4 regions of the Yersinia sp. KBS0713 genome follow, and region 1 is predicted to be linked to each of the others. Evidence: predicted binding sites of a transcription regulator. Region 1 holds the regulator's gene; each other region holds the start of a gene.

Region 1 (4,481 bases):
GTTTATTTCAATAATACCCTAAGTTATTGAGGCCACAGGTAGTCTGCCAGCAAACGAATCTCGATACGCTAACTCAAGTCAGTGATTCAGATGAGTGAGTGTCGCTAACAACCCTACGGTTTTAGATACGACGGATATAACTCGTTGACGAATGGTTGATTTAAGTTCGCTGAAAGCATAAATAAGCTACAATTGTGAAGCCATTAACGTTTTCTCACAATATCGATTAGAATCCTGTATCTCTTCGCTTTTTTATATCCTGAGTTTCGGCAATACTGTGACTCTTCATATTCATCTCAGGGCTAAGGTTGGTAGCGTTATTATGCGTTTAATTCTTACGCTGTTTGTGCTGCTGTTTACCCAACTATTCTTAAATTTGGCGCATGCGTCGCCGCAGGCACAGGTGTCGGCGGAGCAAAAGAGAGGTCAGGTCAGCCAAGCCAGCCCTGATGATCGTAAAAAGCGAAAAGCTGATAAAAGTACCAAGAAAGCGAAAATTGCCAGCGCTAAAACTGCCACCGGCAAAACCAGCACCAATAAAACCGCCGTCAGCAGCAATAAAAAGAGCATAGCCAGTAACACAACGAAAGCTCTTAAGAAGAAAGTGCAAGAAATAAGTAAACCCACCATAAAACAACCCAGCAGTGTTAAAAAAACGAATACTAAAACAGCGGCCAACAAAAAAGTGGCGGCGGTCAAAAAAACAGAAAAAATTGCTTATGGTCGGCATCGAAATAAGACTCAAGGTAAAGCTGGCACAGAATTAGTTGCAAATAATAAAATCAAGCTCAGCCCTGCCCATAAAAAGCGCTACCAACATGCGAAGCAAACGGCAATGAGCAAACTGATGAAACAAGTCGGTAAACCTTATCGTTGGGGCGGCACCTCGCCGAATACCGGTTTTGATTGCAGTGGGCTTATTTATTACGCCTATAAAGATGTGATCAGAATAAAAATGCCGCGTACTGCTAACGAGATGTATCATTTACGTGATGCCGCGCCAGTCAAACGTGCTGAATTAGAGAGTGGTGATCTGGTGTTCTTTAATATTGCCAATCGCGGCGTTGCCGATCATGTCGGTGTCTATTTAGGTAACGGCAAATTTATTCAGTCCCCGCGTACCGGCGAAGAGATCCGCATTAGTATGCTGAATAACGACTACTGGCAAGATCACTATGTGGGTGCTCGCCGCGTGGTCACACCTAAAACTATCCGCTAATTCTTCAACTCACAGCCAGCACTGCTGTTGGCTGTGAGTACCCCACTCGCCAAACTTCTGTTATCCCCGTGATCTATCTTGGCTAATGCCAATGCCATACTAATACTGTGGTTATAACTGTCATTTCTGTCGAAAATTGTTAAGATTATACCCACAACAAAAATACAACAATTAAGCTTTTAACCGCTCTTCGCCACATCATGGCCTGCGGCTATTGATGGGATTTGAGGAGCAAACACCCTGAGCAACCCGAAAGGAGAGAGCTATGTCTTTTGAATTACCGGCATTACCTTATGCACAAAATGCACTGGAACCCCATATCTCAGCTGAAACGCTGGAGTACCATTACGGCAAACACCATAATACCTATGTGATTAACCTCAATAATCTGATTAAAGATAGTGAGTTTGCTGACAAAACGCTGGAAGAGATAGTAAAAACCTCCAGCGGTGGTCTCTTTAACAATGCGGCCCAAGTCTGGAACCATACTTTCTACTGGCACTGTCTGTCACCAAATGGTGGTGGTGAGCCGACCGGTAAAGTGGCTGATGCCATTAATCAATCATTTGGTTCTTTTGCTGAATTTAAAGCACAATTTACCGATGCCGCAGTGAAAAACTTTGGCGCAGGTTGGACTTGGCTGGTTAAAAAAGCCGATGGCACGCTGGCGATTGTGAGTACATCTAATGCGGCAACCCCGCTGACGACCACGGATAAACCGTTACTGACGGTGGATGTGTGGGAACACGCTTATTATATTGATTACCGCAATGCGCGGCCAAAATATCTGGAAAATTTCTGGGCGCTGGTTAACTGGGCATTCGTTGAGAAGAATTTAGCCTGAGAAGGCAATAAGCGCGAGACGATGTGTTAGCACATCAAGCAATAATTAAGGGCGGGTAAACCGCCCTACTTTACTATTTTACCGGCAAGCGGCTTAATTAATTCATTACCGCCACGAAGCTAAAGGCAATAATCATCGCCAGCGCACCAACAGTCGTAATCAGCGACATTTTCAGATTGGTATCCATAAAAACTCCTCAGCCGGTCAGTTTGTCGTAGGGAAAAGGCACATAGTTAGTGTGTTAAAATATCTTCCCACAATTCAGAAAAAAAATCTTGTGCTCATTACGCACTTTATAACTTTGAATACCTCTTTCACTTTTCCTCCAGATCAGCCAAAATTCGCAGTTCATAACTGCATACCGACCAATAACGTCCAATAAATACTCTCAGACAACCAGCTGATTCCATTTTCCAGCCAATAACATGCTTCTGTCTGAGTGGTTTCGCGTCTGCAGGCAAACGATTAACATAATACTTACCTACTGTAACAGGTGAGCTTAGGAGTCATTTTTTTTATGGCAACGATTAAAGATGTGGCCAAACACGCGGGTGTTTCCACCACCACCGTTTCGCACGTGATTAACAAAACGCGTTTCGTCGCCGAAAATACTAAGGCTGCCGTGTGGGCGGCCATTAAAGAACTGCATTATTCACCCAGTGCTGTGGCCCGTAGTTTGAAAGTTAATCACACCAAATCAATTGGTTTACTGGCAACGTCCAGCGAAGCGCCCTATTTTGCTGAAGTGATCGAAGCGGTTGAAAACAGTTGTTATAGCAAGGGTTACACGCTGATTTTATGTAACTCTCATAATAATCTGGATAAACAGAAAGCCTATCTGGCGATGCTGGCACAAAAGCGTGTTGATGGACTGCTGGTGATGTGTTCAGAATATCCCGAGCAGTTGCTGGGGATGCTGGAAGATTATCGTAATATCCCGATGGTGGTGATGGATTGGGGGACAGCACGTGGCGACTTTACTGACTCGATTATCGATAACGCCTTTGAAGGCGGCTATTTGGCTGGACGTTATCTGATTGAGCGCGGTCATCGTGATATCGGCGCTATTCCCGGCCAGCTATCCCGTAATACTGGCGGTGGTCGCCATCAGGGCTTTTTGAAAGCCCTGGAGGAGGCCAATATCACGCTGCGTGATGAATGGGTGGTTCAGGGCGATTTCGAACCGGAGTCCGGTTATAAAGCCATGCACCAGATTCTGACGCAAAAACATCGCCCGACCGCGGTATTCTGTGGCGGCGATATTATGGCGATGGGTGCAATATGCGCAGCCGATGAGCTGGGCTTGCGGGTGCCGCAAGATATTTCAGTGATCGGGTATGATAATGTGCGCAACGCGCGCTACTTCTCCCCTGCGCTGACCACCATTCATCAGCCAAAAGAGCGATTAGGTGAAACCGCTTTTGCGATGTTGCTCGACCGTATTGTCAGCAAGCGCGAAGACCCCCAGACCATTGAGGTGCACCCGAAACTGGTCGAGCGACGTTCTGTTGCGGATGGCCCGTTCCGCGATTATCGCCGCTAACTCTCTTCTGCCGGTAGCAAACTCGGCTACCGGCGCGGTTATTTGCTCTCAGTTGCTGGTGTCGTCATGCTGAGTAGCTGATGGGTTGTCATCTTTCAGCCACTCAGCATTTAGCGTGACACTGTCACCCAAATACGCCAGCAACCATGCCAGTGCCGGTGAGTGGTTGTTCTGCTCCCACGTCAGGCAGCATGGGCTATCCGGTAGCGGTTCAGCCAAGCTTAGCGCTGCCAGCCTCCCTTGCGCAATCAGCGGCGAGACCATATGAGCAGGCACCATGCCAACACATAGCCCCGCGCACAGGCAGTCAATCCCCGTCGCCCAGTCCGGTGCCACCAACCGCTGCTGATTATCTAAGGTCCAGGTGTCCCGTTTCGGCAGGTTGCGCGCGGTATCTTCCAGACAGAGTGCGGGGTAAGGCCGCAACTGATCATCGGTCAGTGGCCCGGTTAACCGCGCTAATGGGTGTTCGACACTCACCACACATTGCCAACTTAAAAAGCCCATGTCGCGAAAAACAAACCGCCCTCCGACTGGCACCGCACGCGTGGCGCCGATGGCCATTTCAGCCTGCCCGTCCACCAGCGCATCCCAGACGCCATTGAACACCTCATAACGTACCCGTAATTCGATATCAGGAAAATGTCGATAGAAATCCAGAACTAAGCGGCGGCTGCGCTGTGGTTTGACGATTTTATCCACCACGATGGTTAACTCCCCTCGCCAGCCATTCGCCACTTGTTGGCATTGACGGCGAGTGCCATTCATTTTTTTGATAACATCGCGAGCTTCTTTGATAAAAACGACACCTGCGGCGGTTAATTCTACGTCACGATGACGCCGTTCAAACAGCGGCACCGCCAGCCACTCTTCAA
Region 2 (4,481 bases), 1.7 Mb from region 1:
GCGTATAACCCACCGCCAGTTTGGCGGCAATCTTGGCAATCGGGAAGCCCGTTGCTTTAGAGGCCAGCGCGGAGGAGCGGGAGACACGTGGATTCATTTCAATCACAATCAAACGGCCATTTTTCGGGTTAACCGAGAACTGCACGTTAGAACCACCGGTTTCTACGCCGATTTCACGCAGTACTGCCATCGAGGCATTACGCATGATTTGATACTCTTTATCGGTCAGTGTTTGGGCAGGGGCGACAGTGATGGAGTCACCGGTATGGATACCCATGGCATCGAAGTTTTCGATGGCGCAGACGATGATACAGTTGTCGTTTTTATCGCGAACAACTTCCATCTCATACTCTTTCCAGCCAATCAGTGACTCATCGATCAGCAACTCTTTAGTTGGCGACAAATCCAGGCCGCGCTCACAAATTTCTTCAAACTCTTCGCGGTTATAAGCAATACCGCCACCCGTGCCACCCATGGTAAAAGAGGGGCGGATGATGCAAGGGAAGCCCACATCTGCCGCGACGGCCAGCGCTTCTTCCATATTATGGGCAATACCTGAGCGGGCGGTATCCAGACCAATTTTCTTCATCGCGATATCAAAGCGACGGCGGTCTTCTGCTTTATCAATGGCATCGGCGGTGGCTCCAATCATGGTGACGCCAAATTCAGCCAGCACACCTTGGCGCTCCAGTTCCAGCGCACAGTTCAGTGCGGTTTGCCCCCCCATGGTTGGCAAAACGGCGTCTGGGCGCTCTTTTTCGATGATCTTACGCACCACTTCCCAGTGGATCGGCTCGATATAGGTCGCATCGGCCATCTCAGGGTCGGTCATGATGGTCGCGGGGTTTGAGTTCACCAGAATGACGCGGTAACCCTCTTCACGCAGCGCTTTACAAGCCTGAGCGCCGGAGTAGTCAAACTCACAAGCCTGGCCGATAACGATAGGGCCTGCGCCCAGAATCAGGATGCTTTTTATATCTGTACGTTTTGGCATGGTAATCGCTCCTGATTAATTATGGGTATGGCTAGCGGCGGTGGCGCGATAAGCTTCAATCAGCTCAATAAAGTGATCAAACAACGGGGCGGCATCATGTGGCCCTGGGCTGGCTTCTGGGTGACCCTGGAAGCTGAAGGCTGCTTTATCGGTGCGGTGAATCCCTTGCAGAGAACCATCAAATAGCGAAACGTGCGTCTTACGCAGGTTGGATGGCAATGTGCTTTCATCTACTGCGAAACCATGGTTCTGTGCAGTAATCATCACGCAATCTGCATCCAAATCTTTCACTGGATGGTTGCCACCGTGGTGACCAAACTTCATTTTTACCGTTTTTGCACCACTGGCCAGTGCCAATAATTGGTGACCTAAGCAGATACCAAACACCGGGATATCGGTTTCCAGGAAGCGCTTAATCGCCGCGATCGCATAGTCGCATGGCTCTGGGTCCCCTGGGCCGTTGGACAAGAAAATGCCATCTGGATTCAGCTTCAGAACCTCTGAAGCCGGGGTTTGCGCCGGAACCACCGTCAGGCGGCAACCGCGATCGACCAGCATACGCAGGATATTGCGTTTCACACCGTAATCGTAAGCCACGACGTGGAAGGGCAAATCTTCTGGCTGCTGCGCTGCAGGCAGATCATCTTCCAGTGTCCAACTGCCTTGCAGCCACTTATAGCTATCCTTGGTGGTCACTTCTTTCGCCAAATCCATCCCTTTCAAACCGGGGAAGGCTTTCGCTTTTTCCAACGCCAAAGCGGCATCAGATAAGTCACCCACAATAATGCAGCCGTTTTGCGCACCTTTCTCACGCAGCAACCGGGTCAGCTTGCGGGTATCGATATCAGCAATCGCCACAATGTTGTGACGTTTGAGATACTCAGCTAAGCCTTCTTCACTGCGGTAGTTGCTGGCGATCAATGGCAGGTCACGAATAACAAGACCTTGGGCGTGTACTGCGGAGGATTCTTCATCGGAGGCATTAGTGCCGACATTGCCGATATGAGGATAAGTAAGAGTAACGATCTGGCGGGAGTAGGAAGGATCAGTGAGGATTTCTTGATAACCGGTCATCGACGTATTGAAGACCACTTCCCCCACTGCCGTACCCTCTGCCCCGATGGCCCGACCGTGAAATTGGGTTCCGTCTTCGAGAACCAATAGCGCTGACTTAATCAAAACACCCTCCAAGGAATAAACAGTCACATTATTTGCATATTAATTCACATCTAGCGATCTAAATCAATGCAAAAACCGCCCTCAAAGCTAATTTTTGGCAAATTGGGCGCATTTTAATGATGAGTGATGCTCTTGTCTAGCCAAAATGCCACTTTTTCTCTATTTTTTGCCGTTCTTATCAAAAATAGTGGGTTATAGCGACAAAAACAGATGCTAACTTAACATAGTAAACGGTTGCGAGGGTAAGTGACTGGAAAATATCCTTCTGGGGAGATAAAAATCAGTACCAGTGCCTAATGAGAGGATAAAAAGATAGGAAATCAGATGAAAACATGAAAAAACAGAGATTACATAATGAATAAATGACAAAACACTCTATTTAATTAGAAAACAAAAAAGGACAATAAAATATTGCCCTATTATCAAATGATTATGATAAAAACAACCACATCACTGGCTGTGCTTTACACCTTTAAAGTTGATTCAAATTCAGTACATCTCGCATATCAAACTGACCATTATCACGCTCAGACACCCAAATGGCAGACTTAACTGCACCATTGGCAAATGTCATGCGGCTGGTTGCTTTATGTGTGATTTCAACCCGCTCGCCAATGTCAGCAAACATCGCGGTATGTTCACCAACGATATCGCCAGCCCGCACCGTCGCAAAGCCTATCGTGCCGGGTTTACGCTCACCGGTATGACCTTCACGACTATAGACTGCATGATCTTTTAGTGACCAGCCCAATGAATCGGCAATAGCTTCGCCCATGGCAAGAGCCGTCCCTGAAGGCGCATCAACTTTGTGTCTGTGGTGCGCTTCAATAATCTCGATATCGGTGTAGTCGCCCATCACTTTTGCTGCTTTTTCGAGCAACTTGAGCACTACATTCACCCCAACACTGAAGTTGGCCGCGAAGACAATGCCAATATCAGCTGCCGCTGCACTGATGGCCGCCTTACCTGCATCATCAAAGCCAGTTGTGCCGATAACCATCGCTTTGCGGTGCTGACGGCAAATGGCTAAATGTACCAGCGTACCTTCTGGGCGAGTAAAATCGATCAACACATCAAAATGATCAATTACACTTAATAAATCATCACTTACAGCAATACCTAGCAAGCCTGTTCCGGCCAACTCACCAGCGTCACTGCCGACCAAAGTGGAACCGACGCGCTCAACTGCTGCCCCCAACACAACGCCATCTGTCTGGGTAATTGCCTGAATAAGTTGCCGGCCCATACGGCCACCCGCGCCGACAACAGCGATACGAATAGTTGAATTGGTCATGATTGCTCCTAATGTTGTGTCATCTACCCTGACAAGAGTTCAGATTAGCCGCCCGCTATGGACTCTGCCAGTCTATTTAATCTGTATTAGAAAAAAATGATATACGTTCACTTTTATCAGCAATACCACTTAGCGGCTTAAATAGCGCCAATTGATCTCACTTCAGCAGCGCCCAACTCATCTGGCCTCAATGCCATAGCGCTTAGTCTGCCATTTTGGTGTTATTCCGCATATTCATTCAGTTAAGGCGCAATATATTCCATCGCTCACGATTATGGGTTCTGCTGGATCTACCTTGCCACCATAATAAAAATGCCGTTTTGCCGATAAAAAAAGCAGCCACTGAGGGCTGCTGATATCACTTAACGAATACATGCTGAGAAATTAAAAGTGAGGTTAATCGATCTGTTTAATATCAACACGTAATTCTTTGGGAACTTCGAAGACAATACTCTCTTCGCGGCCACTAAGTTCAATGGAGCCGCCGGCGCCGAGTGCTTGCAGGCGAGCAATCACTTGCTGTACCAGTATATCCGGGGCCGAGGCACCTGCCGTGACACCAATCCGCGCCGCTCCCAGCAACCATGACTCTTGGATATCAACCGCAGAGTCAATCAGGTAGGCCGGTTTCCCCATGCGCTGTGCCAGTTCGGCTAAACGGTTGGAGTTAGATGAGTTTTTCGAGCCAACCACCAGCACCAGATCGGCATCATTCGCCAAATTCCGCACCGCTTCTTGCCGGTTGGTAGTGGCGTAGCAGATATCATCTTTACGCGGGCCAACAATCTTCGGAAAACGTTTATGTAAGGCATCGATAACCGCAGAGGTGTCGTCGACAGACAAGGTCGTCTGTGTCATAAAGCACAGATTATTCTCGTCTTTTACATTCAGCCCCCAGACATCATCCGGTGACTCAACCAGATACATCCCCCCTTTCGGGTTACTGTATTGCCCCATCGTCCCTTCGACTTCTGGATGACCTGCGTGGCCTATCAGGATAGCTTCTTTACCTTT
Region 3 (4,481 bases), 870 kb from region 1:
CGAAATCTTCTGATAATTCATCGATGGTTTTAAGTCGATTACCGGGGCGCTCACCAATTAAATAGCGCGCCATAGATACCAATGCTAACCCTTCTTTTTTTATGAATTTTTTACTCATGGTAGGTTAATTCAGCCTTATTATACTCAGCATGCCCTTTATTCTTGAAGTTGCATATGCGCACTGGTTCCCTACCTGCAACTCTAATCATGTTGGGTATAAATTATGTTACCGAGTAATAAACAGTGAGGGGATAATTTTAGCCACATTAATAACTTCAGTTATATGAATTTTGAGAAATTCATCTGAATGCCTCATGGTGGCAATATTAAGTTAGGATATATGAGATCTAAATCACGTTCTACCAAATTTAAGCACAATAATCAGGCTGAATTTTTAGCGCGGAAATGTGTGAGAGGCCGAATGACCTCCCACGAAAAATTAAATAAAATTCAATAATTAAATAACTTTATGCGGCCCGAAACACTCATAATGAATTCGTTCGGATGCTACCCCCTGTGCCAATAATTGACGTCCGACAAATTGCATAAATGCCAGTGGGCCACAGCAGTAATAGTGTCTATTGGCATCGGCGGTCAACCAGTGATGTGAGCTGAGATCCATCAACCCCTTGCTATGGTACTCCTCACCCTGATTATCTTGCGCGGTGGGTTCGCGATACCACAGGTGACAGCTAAGATTCGGCATGTTGGCGGCAATCGCGGTGACTTCATCGGCGAATGCATGAACACGACCATTTTCAGCTGCATGTAACCAATGCACCGATGCGCCATGTTGTTGATCGTGCAGGGTATTGAGCATACTTAGCATGGGTGTTTGACCCACACCGGCGGAAATCAGTGCCACTGGGGTCTCCGCTGAGATATCCAGAAAGAAATCACCGCGAGGAGGTGCGATGCGCACACTGTCGCCTTCGTTTAGCTGTTGGTGCAGATAGTTAGACACCGTACCTAACTCTTCACGTTTCACCGCAATGCGATAGGTCTTACCATTGGGCGCGGCGCTCAGTGAGTATTGGCGGATCTCCTGATACTCGAGCCGCTCATCTTCAATATAGATACCCAGATACTGACCCGGTTTGAAATCCAGCACCCGACCACCATCTTCCGGTGCTAATACAAAGCTGCAAATCACCTCACTCTGCCGCTCTTTTTTAATGATACGGAAGCGGCGCAAGCTTCTCCAACCGCCAGTGCTGGTTTCACCCTGTTGATAAATATCACTTTCTCGCTGAATAAACAGATCGGCTAATACTCCATAAGCTCTACCCCAGGCGTCTAACACCTCCTTACCGGGCGAGAACATCTCATCTAGCGTGTTAATTAAGTGATGACCGACGATGGCATAATGCTCAGGCTGAATATTCAGGCTGGTATGTTTCTGGGCAATGCGCTCAACGGCGGGCAGCAGGGCCGCCAGATTGTCGATATTCGCCGCATAAGCGCAAAGGGCGTTGAACAGCGCTTCCCGCTGATCACCATTTTTCTGATTACTCATGTTGAATATGTGCTTTAACTCAGGGTTGTGCTCGAACATGCGATCGTAGAAATGCGCGGTTAGTTTGGGGCCAGTGGCGGCAAGTAATGGAATGGTGGATTGAACGGTGGCGATGGTTTGGCGGTCCAGCATGGTGACTCCTTGGTCATTTTTATCCCTTGGCATTCGCTGCTAAAGCTCAAATGTCATTGGGTATTTATCGTGTGTAATTTAATACATGTATTTTAAATGCATCTTATAGATTGCCCCCTAATTTGTAAATGCACTTTGCTGTTATAGGGGATTACCGTGGCAACCCAGCTCACAGAATGTGAATAAACCACATGATGAATATGAGGAGATTTCCCTTGCCCTGGATGAACACTGAACAGGTCAAAGCCTTACGCAGCATGGAGCCAATCGTTTGCGTAAAAACCTCTGTCAAGACCTATCATAACGAGGGGGAAACAGTTTACACTGTGTGCCAGAACCCAAAAGGGTGACCTTCCAGGTATAATTTGTTAGCTAAGTCAGGAGAGCCGGATGTTAAAGCGTGAAATGAACATTGCCGATTATGATGCAGATCTATGGCGTGCAATGGAGCAGGAAGTGGTGCGCCAGGAAGAGCACATCGAACTGATTGCCTCTGAGAACTACACCAGCCCGCGAGTTATGCAGGCGCAAGGTTCTCAGTTGACGAACAAATATGCTGAAGGCTACCCGGGCAAGCGTTACTACGGTGGCTGTGAGTATGTCGATGTTGTTGAGCAACTGGCTATCGACCGTGCTAAAGAGCTGTTTGGTGCTGATTACGCCAACGTTCAACCGCACTCCGGTTCACAGGCGAACGTTGCTGTTTACTCTGCATTGCTGCAACCGGGCGACACCGTACTGGGGATGAATCTGGCGCACGGCGGCCACTTAACCCACGGATCACCGGTAAACTTCTCCGGCAAACTGTACAATATCGTGCCATACGGTATCGACGAATCAGGCCAGATTGATTATGACGATCTGGCGCGTCAGGCAGAAAAACATAAACCAAAAATGATCATCGGCGGCTTCTCGGCTTATTCCGGTATTGTTGATTGGGCAAAAATGCGTGAAATCGCTGACAGCATTGATGCATGGCTGTTTGTGGATATGGCTCACGTAGCGGGTCTGGTTGCTGCGGGCGTGTACCCGAACCCAGTTCCTCATGCACATATCGTGACCACCACCACGCACAAAACACTGGCTGGCCCACGTGGCGGCTTGATTTTGGCGAAAGGCGGTGATGAAGATCTGTACAAAAAACTGAACTCATCTGTTTTCCCTGGCAACCAGGGCGGCCCATTGATGCACGTTATCGCCGGTAAAGCGGTCGCGCTGAAAGAGGCGATGGAACCTGAGTTCAAAATTTACCAGCAGCAAGTGGCTAAAAATGCCAAAGCAATGGTGTCGGTGTTCCTGGAGCGCGGCTACAAAGTGGTTTCTGGCGGCACTGAAAACCACCTGTTCTTGCTGGATCTGGTGGATAAAAATATCACCGGTAAAGATGCAGATGCTGCTTTAGGCCGCGCCAATATTACTGTTAACAAAAATAGCGTGCCTAATGATCCGAAAAGTCCGTTTGTGACTTCCGGTGTGCGAATCGGTAGCCCAGCGATTACCCGCCGTGGCTTCAAAGAGGCGGAATCTCGCGAACTGGCAGGCTGGATGTGTGATGTGTTGGACAACATCAACGATGAAGCGACCATTGAGCGCGTGAAGCAAAAAGTCCTGGATATCTGCGCCCGTTTACCGGTTTACGCATAATATCGTCGGATCTGCTTTAGCCGAATAAAAACCCGCGAATCGCGGGTTTTTTTATGTCTGACAGGTAGATAACCGAGGCGATTATAGAGTGCGGTGGCTACCGCATTACTTGTGAGTTTTTTGTAAATCTTGCTACTTAAATGTGAACTTAATCTCAAACTCCATGTTTACACAAAGACAAAGTTGCTAGCGGACGGGGCCTCTGTCACAGTGTCGACTGACCTCGGAGGGATTCATGGTATTGCAATCAACACGTTGGCTGTCGCTCAGCTACTTCACTTATTTCTTCTCATATGGCATTTTTCTGCCTTTTTGGGGCATCTGGTTACAAGGGGAAGGGATTCCCCCTGAAACCATCGGCATTTTGCTGGGGGCTGGCTTAATTGCCCGTTTTCTCGGCAGCCTACTCATTGCCCCAAGTGTTAAAGATCCATCCCATCTGGTGACCGCCATTCGTATTTTAGCCCTGCTGACACTGGTTTTTGTGGTGGGCTTTTGCTTTGGAAATGGTTGGGCGTGGTTGATGGTGGTTATCGCCGGTTTTAACCTGTTTTTTGGCCCATTGGTGCCACTGACTGATGCGCTAGCGGGCACCTGGCAGAAACAGATCACCATGGATTACGGTAAAGTTAGGCTATGGGGATCACTGGCTTTTGTTATCGGCTCGGCGCTGACCGGCAAATTAGTCTCTGTTTGGGGCCATCCCGCTATTCTCTACAGCCTGATTTTTGGTGTTTCAGCCATGCTGCTGGGCGCACTGCTGAAACCCAATGTGATGCCGCAGGGTGAGGTTAAGCATCGCAATGTGACCGCCACCAGTTGGAAGGTGTTGCTCTCTGATTCGCAAGTGTGGCGCTTTTTACTCTGTGTCACCTTATTGCAAGGTGCACACGCCGGTTACTACAGTTTCAGCTCCATATACTGGAAAGATGCGGGTTATTCTGCCGCGACCATTGGCTATTTATGGTCGTTAGGGGTGGTGGCTGAGATTCTGGTGTTCGCGTTCAGCAATGTGCTATTTCGCCGCTGGACAGCCCGTGGTTTGCTGCTGCTTTCTGCCATCACCGGGATTATTCGCTGGAGTCTAATGGCCTCCACCACGGAGTTGCCGTGGCTCATTTTGATTCAAATCCTGCACTGTGGCTCGTTCACCGTCTGCCATTTGGCGGCGATGCGATTTATTGCTGCA
Region 4 (4,481 bases), 2.2 Mb from region 1:
GCACTGCCGTTCACACCCACCCGCGCACAACAGCGGGTGGTGGCGGAAATTGAGCAAGATATGATGCACAATTTCCCGATGATGCGACTGATTCAAGGGGATGTTGGCTCAGGAAAAACCGTCGTTGCCGCGCTGGCAGCGCTGCGCGCCATTGCTCACGGCAAACAAGTTGCGTTGATGGCCCCTACTGAATTACTGGCAGAGCAACATGCCAATACCTTCCGCCAATGGCTGGAGCCGTTGGGTCTGGAGGTGGGTTGGCTGGCGGGGAAGCAAAAAGGCAAAGCGCGATTAGCGCAGCAAGCAGCTGTCGCCAGTGGTCAGGTTTCGATGGTTGTCGGCACGCACGCAATGTTTCAGGAGCAGGTGAAATTTTCTGGATTAGCGCTGGTTATTATTGATGAACAGCATCGTTTCGGTGTTCATCAGCGGCTCGCACTCTGGGAAAAGGGTGAGGAGCAAGGCTTTCACCCACATCAGCTGATTATGACCGCGACCCCTATTCCGCGCACCCTGGCGATGACCGCCTATGCGGATCTTGATACTTCGGTGATTGATGAGTTGCCTCCCGGTAGGACACCCGTCACGACTGTCGCCATCCCAGATACTCGCCGCAGTGATGTTATTTCGCGGGTTAAAAATGCCTGTCTGGAAGAGGGTCGTCAGGCCTACTGGGTCTGCACTCTGATTGAAGAGTCTGAGCTGCTGGAAGCGCAAGCCGCTGAGGTGACCTGTGAGGAGCTGAAAATTGCCCTGCCAGAGATTAAAGTCGGCCTCGTGCATGGGCGCATGAAAGGCCCAGAAAAACAGGCGGTTATGCTGGCATTTAAGCAGGGTGAGTTGCAGCTATTGGTCGCTACCACGGTCATTGAAGTTGGGGTGGATGTGCCGAATGCTAGCCTGATGATCATCGACAACCCAGAACGTTTGGGGCTAGCGCAATTACACCAGTTACGTGGCCGCGTCGGCCGTGGTGCTGTCGCGTCCCACTGTGTGTTGCTCTACAAAACGCCGCTCAGCAAAACCGCCCAGATGCGTTTGCAAGTGCTGCGCGACAGTAATGATGGTTTCGTTATTGCTCAGCGAGACTTAGAGATCCGTGGCCCCGGCGAGTTATTGGGTACACGGCAGACGGGGAGTGCTGAGTTTAAAGTGGCTGATTTACTGCGTGATCAGGCGATGATCCCAGAAGTACAGCGGGTCGCTCGCCATCTGCATCAGCAGTATCCCGAACACGCGCGGGCATTGATTGAGCGGTGGTTGCCGGAGCGGACGCGTTATACCAATGCATAATTCCGGGCAGACAAACTCCCCCCTTTAGACTGCTGACAAACCCCGATGGCTCGATCGGGAACGGTGAGGACAGACGGAAGAGTAAAGCGTCCGCGCCAGGGATGGCGCGGCTCGAGCCTCCAGGGATGGATTAACGGCGTCTTTACGATCTGCCTGTTGTCTCCACATTGTCATTAACCTCAGGGGCAGGCAAAGCTGCCCCCAAGCTCCCTATCCGATTGCCGCCGGGAAGATTGGCAGTAACAGATAGAGCTTAATCACAATCACATTGACGATATCAATAAAGAACGCGCCAACCATCGGCACTACCAGGAAGGCTAAATGCGATGGACCAAAGCGGTCAGTGATCGCCTGCATATTGGCAATCGCGGTCGGTGTCGCGCCTAAACCAAAACCACAATGCCCTGCCGCCAGTACTGCCGCATCATAGTTTCTCCCCATCACCCGATAAGTGACAAAGATAGCGTACAGTGCCATCGCCAATGCCTGCGCCGACAGAATCACCAACATCGGCAGAGCTAATGAGGCCAGTTCCCAGAGTTTGAGGCTCATCAACGCCATCGCCAAAAACAGTGACAAACTGACATTGCCCAGCACCGATACCGCGCGATCAAAAACTTTATAAAAACCTATCGTCGACAGTGTGTTACTGAGAATAACCCCGACAAATAGCACGCAGACGAATGTGGGCAGCTCAAACATCGTGCCCTCTAACAAGCTAGAGATCAGGCGACCTGCCATCAAGCAAATGGCAATCATGGCGATAGTTTCGACCAATACCAGCGAGGTAATCATACGGCCAGCTGAAGGTTTTTCGAAGGCGGAGGGCACCTCGCTATCCTCTGGTGTGCCATCTGGCGTAGAGGAGTGCTTAACCAGATAACGGGCAACCGGCCCGCCAATTAGCCCACCGAGCACCAAGCCGAAAGTCGCACAAGCCATGGCAACTTCAGTTGCATTTTCAAAGCCATAGCGCTCAACGAACACTTTACTCCACGCCGCACCCGTACCGTGTCCGCCCGATAGTGTAATGGAGCCGGCCAATAACCCCATCAAGGGGTCTAGCCCCATCAACTTAGCGAGGGCGACACCAATGGCGTTCTGCACCAGCAGCAAACCGACGACCACAAAGACAAATACACTCAGGGCCTTGCCGCCAGCACGTAGGCTCGCCAAATTGGCGTTCAGACCTATAGTTGCGAAGAATGCCAGCATCAGTGGATCTTTCAGCGACATATCAAAACTGATTTCCCAACCGAGGGTTTTTTGCATCAGCAGCATCATAAAAGCCACCAGCAAACCACCGGCGACCGGTTCAGGAATGGTGTATTTTTTCAGGAAAGAGACAGTTTGTACCAGTTTACGGCCTAACAATAAAACCAAACAGGCCGCGACTAGCGTGCCATAGGTATCGAGATGAAACATCTTGGTACTCCATGCGATTAAAATATCGAATAAAAATATGACGTTAAGCAGTTCCTTAATAAACGCCAAAACCGTTAAGGGGGGATTAGAAAAAAAAACACCGCTAATTACAAGTTTAGTCGTTAAAAATGTAGGGTAACGCCAGATATAAATATTTAAAAAAATGCGGCGCAACCGATTGCTTTTGTGAGGCGGATCATTAAAATGCCCTCTTTGCCGATCAGGGTATCCCACTCCATGTCTACGCAATCCGCCGAACTTGATACGCCGCAGCAAGTCACCACTCGCCCTAGCGAATTGATTTATCGTTTAGAAGACCGCCCGCCACTAGCACAAACACTGTTTGCCGCCTGCCAACATTTATTAGCGATGTTTGTCGCGGTGATTACCCCCGGCCTGCTGATTTGTCAGGCGCTCGGATTACCGGCGGAAGATACCCAACGCATTATCAGCATGTCCCTGTTCGCATCGGGGCTGGCATCGCTGCTACAAATTAAGACCTGGGGGCCGGTTGGCTCTGGCCTGTTATCGATTCAAGGCACCAGTTTTAACTTTGTTTCTCCACTGATCATGGGGGGGCTGGCGCTGAAAAATGGGGGCGCGGATATCCCAACCATGATGGCGGCACTGTTCGGCACCCTGATGGTGGCCTCTTGCACCGAAATTATCCTCTCCCGTTTCCTGCATCTGGCGCGCCGTATTATCACTCCGCTGGTCTCCGGTATTGTGGTGATGATTATCGGCCTGTCATTGATACAAGTTGGGCTGACATCTATTGGTGGCGGTTATGGCGCGATGAGCGATCATACATTCGGCGCACCAAAAAACCTGTTATTGGCGGGAGCCGTCCTGGTGGTCATTATTCTGCTGAACCGCCAGCGCAACCCCTATCTGCGCGTCGCCTCGTTAGTGATCGCTATGGCCGTGGGTTACCTGCTGGCCTGGTCGCTGGGTATGCTGTCGGAAAGCCGTCCGGTGGTAGACACTGCGCTTATCACCATTCCAACGCCGCTCTATTATGGGTTATCTTTTGACTGGAACTTGCTGGTGCCGCTGATGCTGATCTTTATGGTGACCTCGCTGGAAACCATCGGCGATATCACGGCCACCTCAGATGTTTCAGAGCAACCGGTTCATGGCCCACTGTATATGAAGCGCCTCAAGGGTGGCGTATTGGCGAATGGCTTGAACTCCATGCTGTCAGCCGTGTTCAACACCTTCCCTAACTCCTGCTTCGGCCAGAACAACGGGGTGATTCAATTGACCGGTGTTGCCAGCCGCTATGTCGGTTTTGTGGTGGCGCTGATGCTGATTGTGCTGGGCTTGTTCCCCGCCGTTGCTGGGTTTGTGCAGCATATCCCTGAGCCAGTGCTGGGTGGCGCAACCCTGGTGATGTTCGGCACCATTGCCGCCTCTGGTGTGCGCATCGTGTCGCGCGAGACCCTTAACCGCCGCGCCATTATGATTATGGCGCTGTCATTGGCGGTTGGTATGGGTGTGGCGCAACAGCCCTTGATCCTGCAATTTGCGCCTGACTGGATCAAAACCCTGCTCTCTTCCGGGATTGCGGCCGGTGGTATTACTGCCATCGTCCTTAACCTGCTCTTCCCACAAGAGAAATAATCCTCGCACGAACACGTCACTGAAATGGCCGGTGGTAAACGACACCGGCCATTTTTTATGCCTGGATAACGGATTGTCTATTGAGCTAATGGACGATTTGCGGCATAAACAGGGTTCCGTATACCGACAGGCGTGAATTG

What was found. The regulator PurR, encoded in region 1, represses purine synthesis genes. The targets are predictions, from matches to a motif close to CANGCAAACGTTTGCNTG.
Region 2: carA (glutamine-hydrolyzing carbamoyl-phosphate synthase small subunit) is a predicted target of PurR. The motif match lies at 2,397-2,414, and genes of this name have one in related genera.
Region 3: glyA (serine hydroxymethyltransferase) is a predicted target of PurR. The motif match lies at 1,909-1,926, and genes of this name have one in related genera.
Region 4: gltS (sodium/glutamate symporter) is a predicted target of PurR. The motif match lies at 2,886-2,903, and genes of this name have one in related genera.

Annotation. Positions count from the first base shown of each region.
Region 1 covers NZ_CP042173.1:2,070,960-2,075,440, reverse strand. Annotated here, with positions in the region: gene FFE93_RS09695 (C40 family peptidase) at 323-1,219, shown strand; gene sodB (superoxide dismutase [Fe]) at 1,485-2,063, shown strand; gene FFE93_RS09685 (YnhF family membrane protein) at 2,161-2,250, opposite strand; gene purR (HTH-type transcriptional repressor PurR) at 2,581-3,606, shown strand; gene punR (DNA-binding transcriptional activator PunR) at 3,655-4,481, opposite strand, start outside.
Region 2 covers NZ_CP042173.1:3,759,068-3,763,548, forward strand. Annotated here, with positions in the region: gene carB (carbamoyl-phosphate synthase large subunit) at 1-994, opposite strand, end outside; gene carA (glutamine-hydrolyzing carbamoyl-phosphate synthase small subunit) at 1,010-2,173, opposite strand; gene dapB (4-hydroxy-tetrahydrodipicolinate reductase) at 2,646-3,467, opposite strand; gene ispH (4-hydroxy-3-methylbut-2-enyl diphosphate reductase) at 3,864-4,481, opposite strand, start outside.
Region 3 covers NZ_CP042173.1:1,199,223-1,203,703, forward strand. Annotated here, with positions in the region: gene yhfZ (GntR family transcriptional regulator YhfZ) at 1-118, opposite strand, end outside; gene hmpA (NO-inducible flavohemoprotein) at 458-1,648, opposite strand; gene glyA (serine hydroxymethyltransferase) at 2,039-3,292, shown strand; gene FFE93_RS05635 (3-phenylpropionate MFS transporter) at 3,528-4,481, shown strand, end outside.
Region 4 covers NZ_CP042173.1:4,439,018-4,443,498, forward strand. Annotated here, with positions in the region: gene recG (ATP-dependent DNA helicase RecG) at 1-1,293, shown strand, start outside; gene gltS (sodium/glutamate symporter) at 1,504-2,718, opposite strand; gene FFE93_RS20990 (uracil-xanthine permease family protein) at 2,956-4,341, shown strand.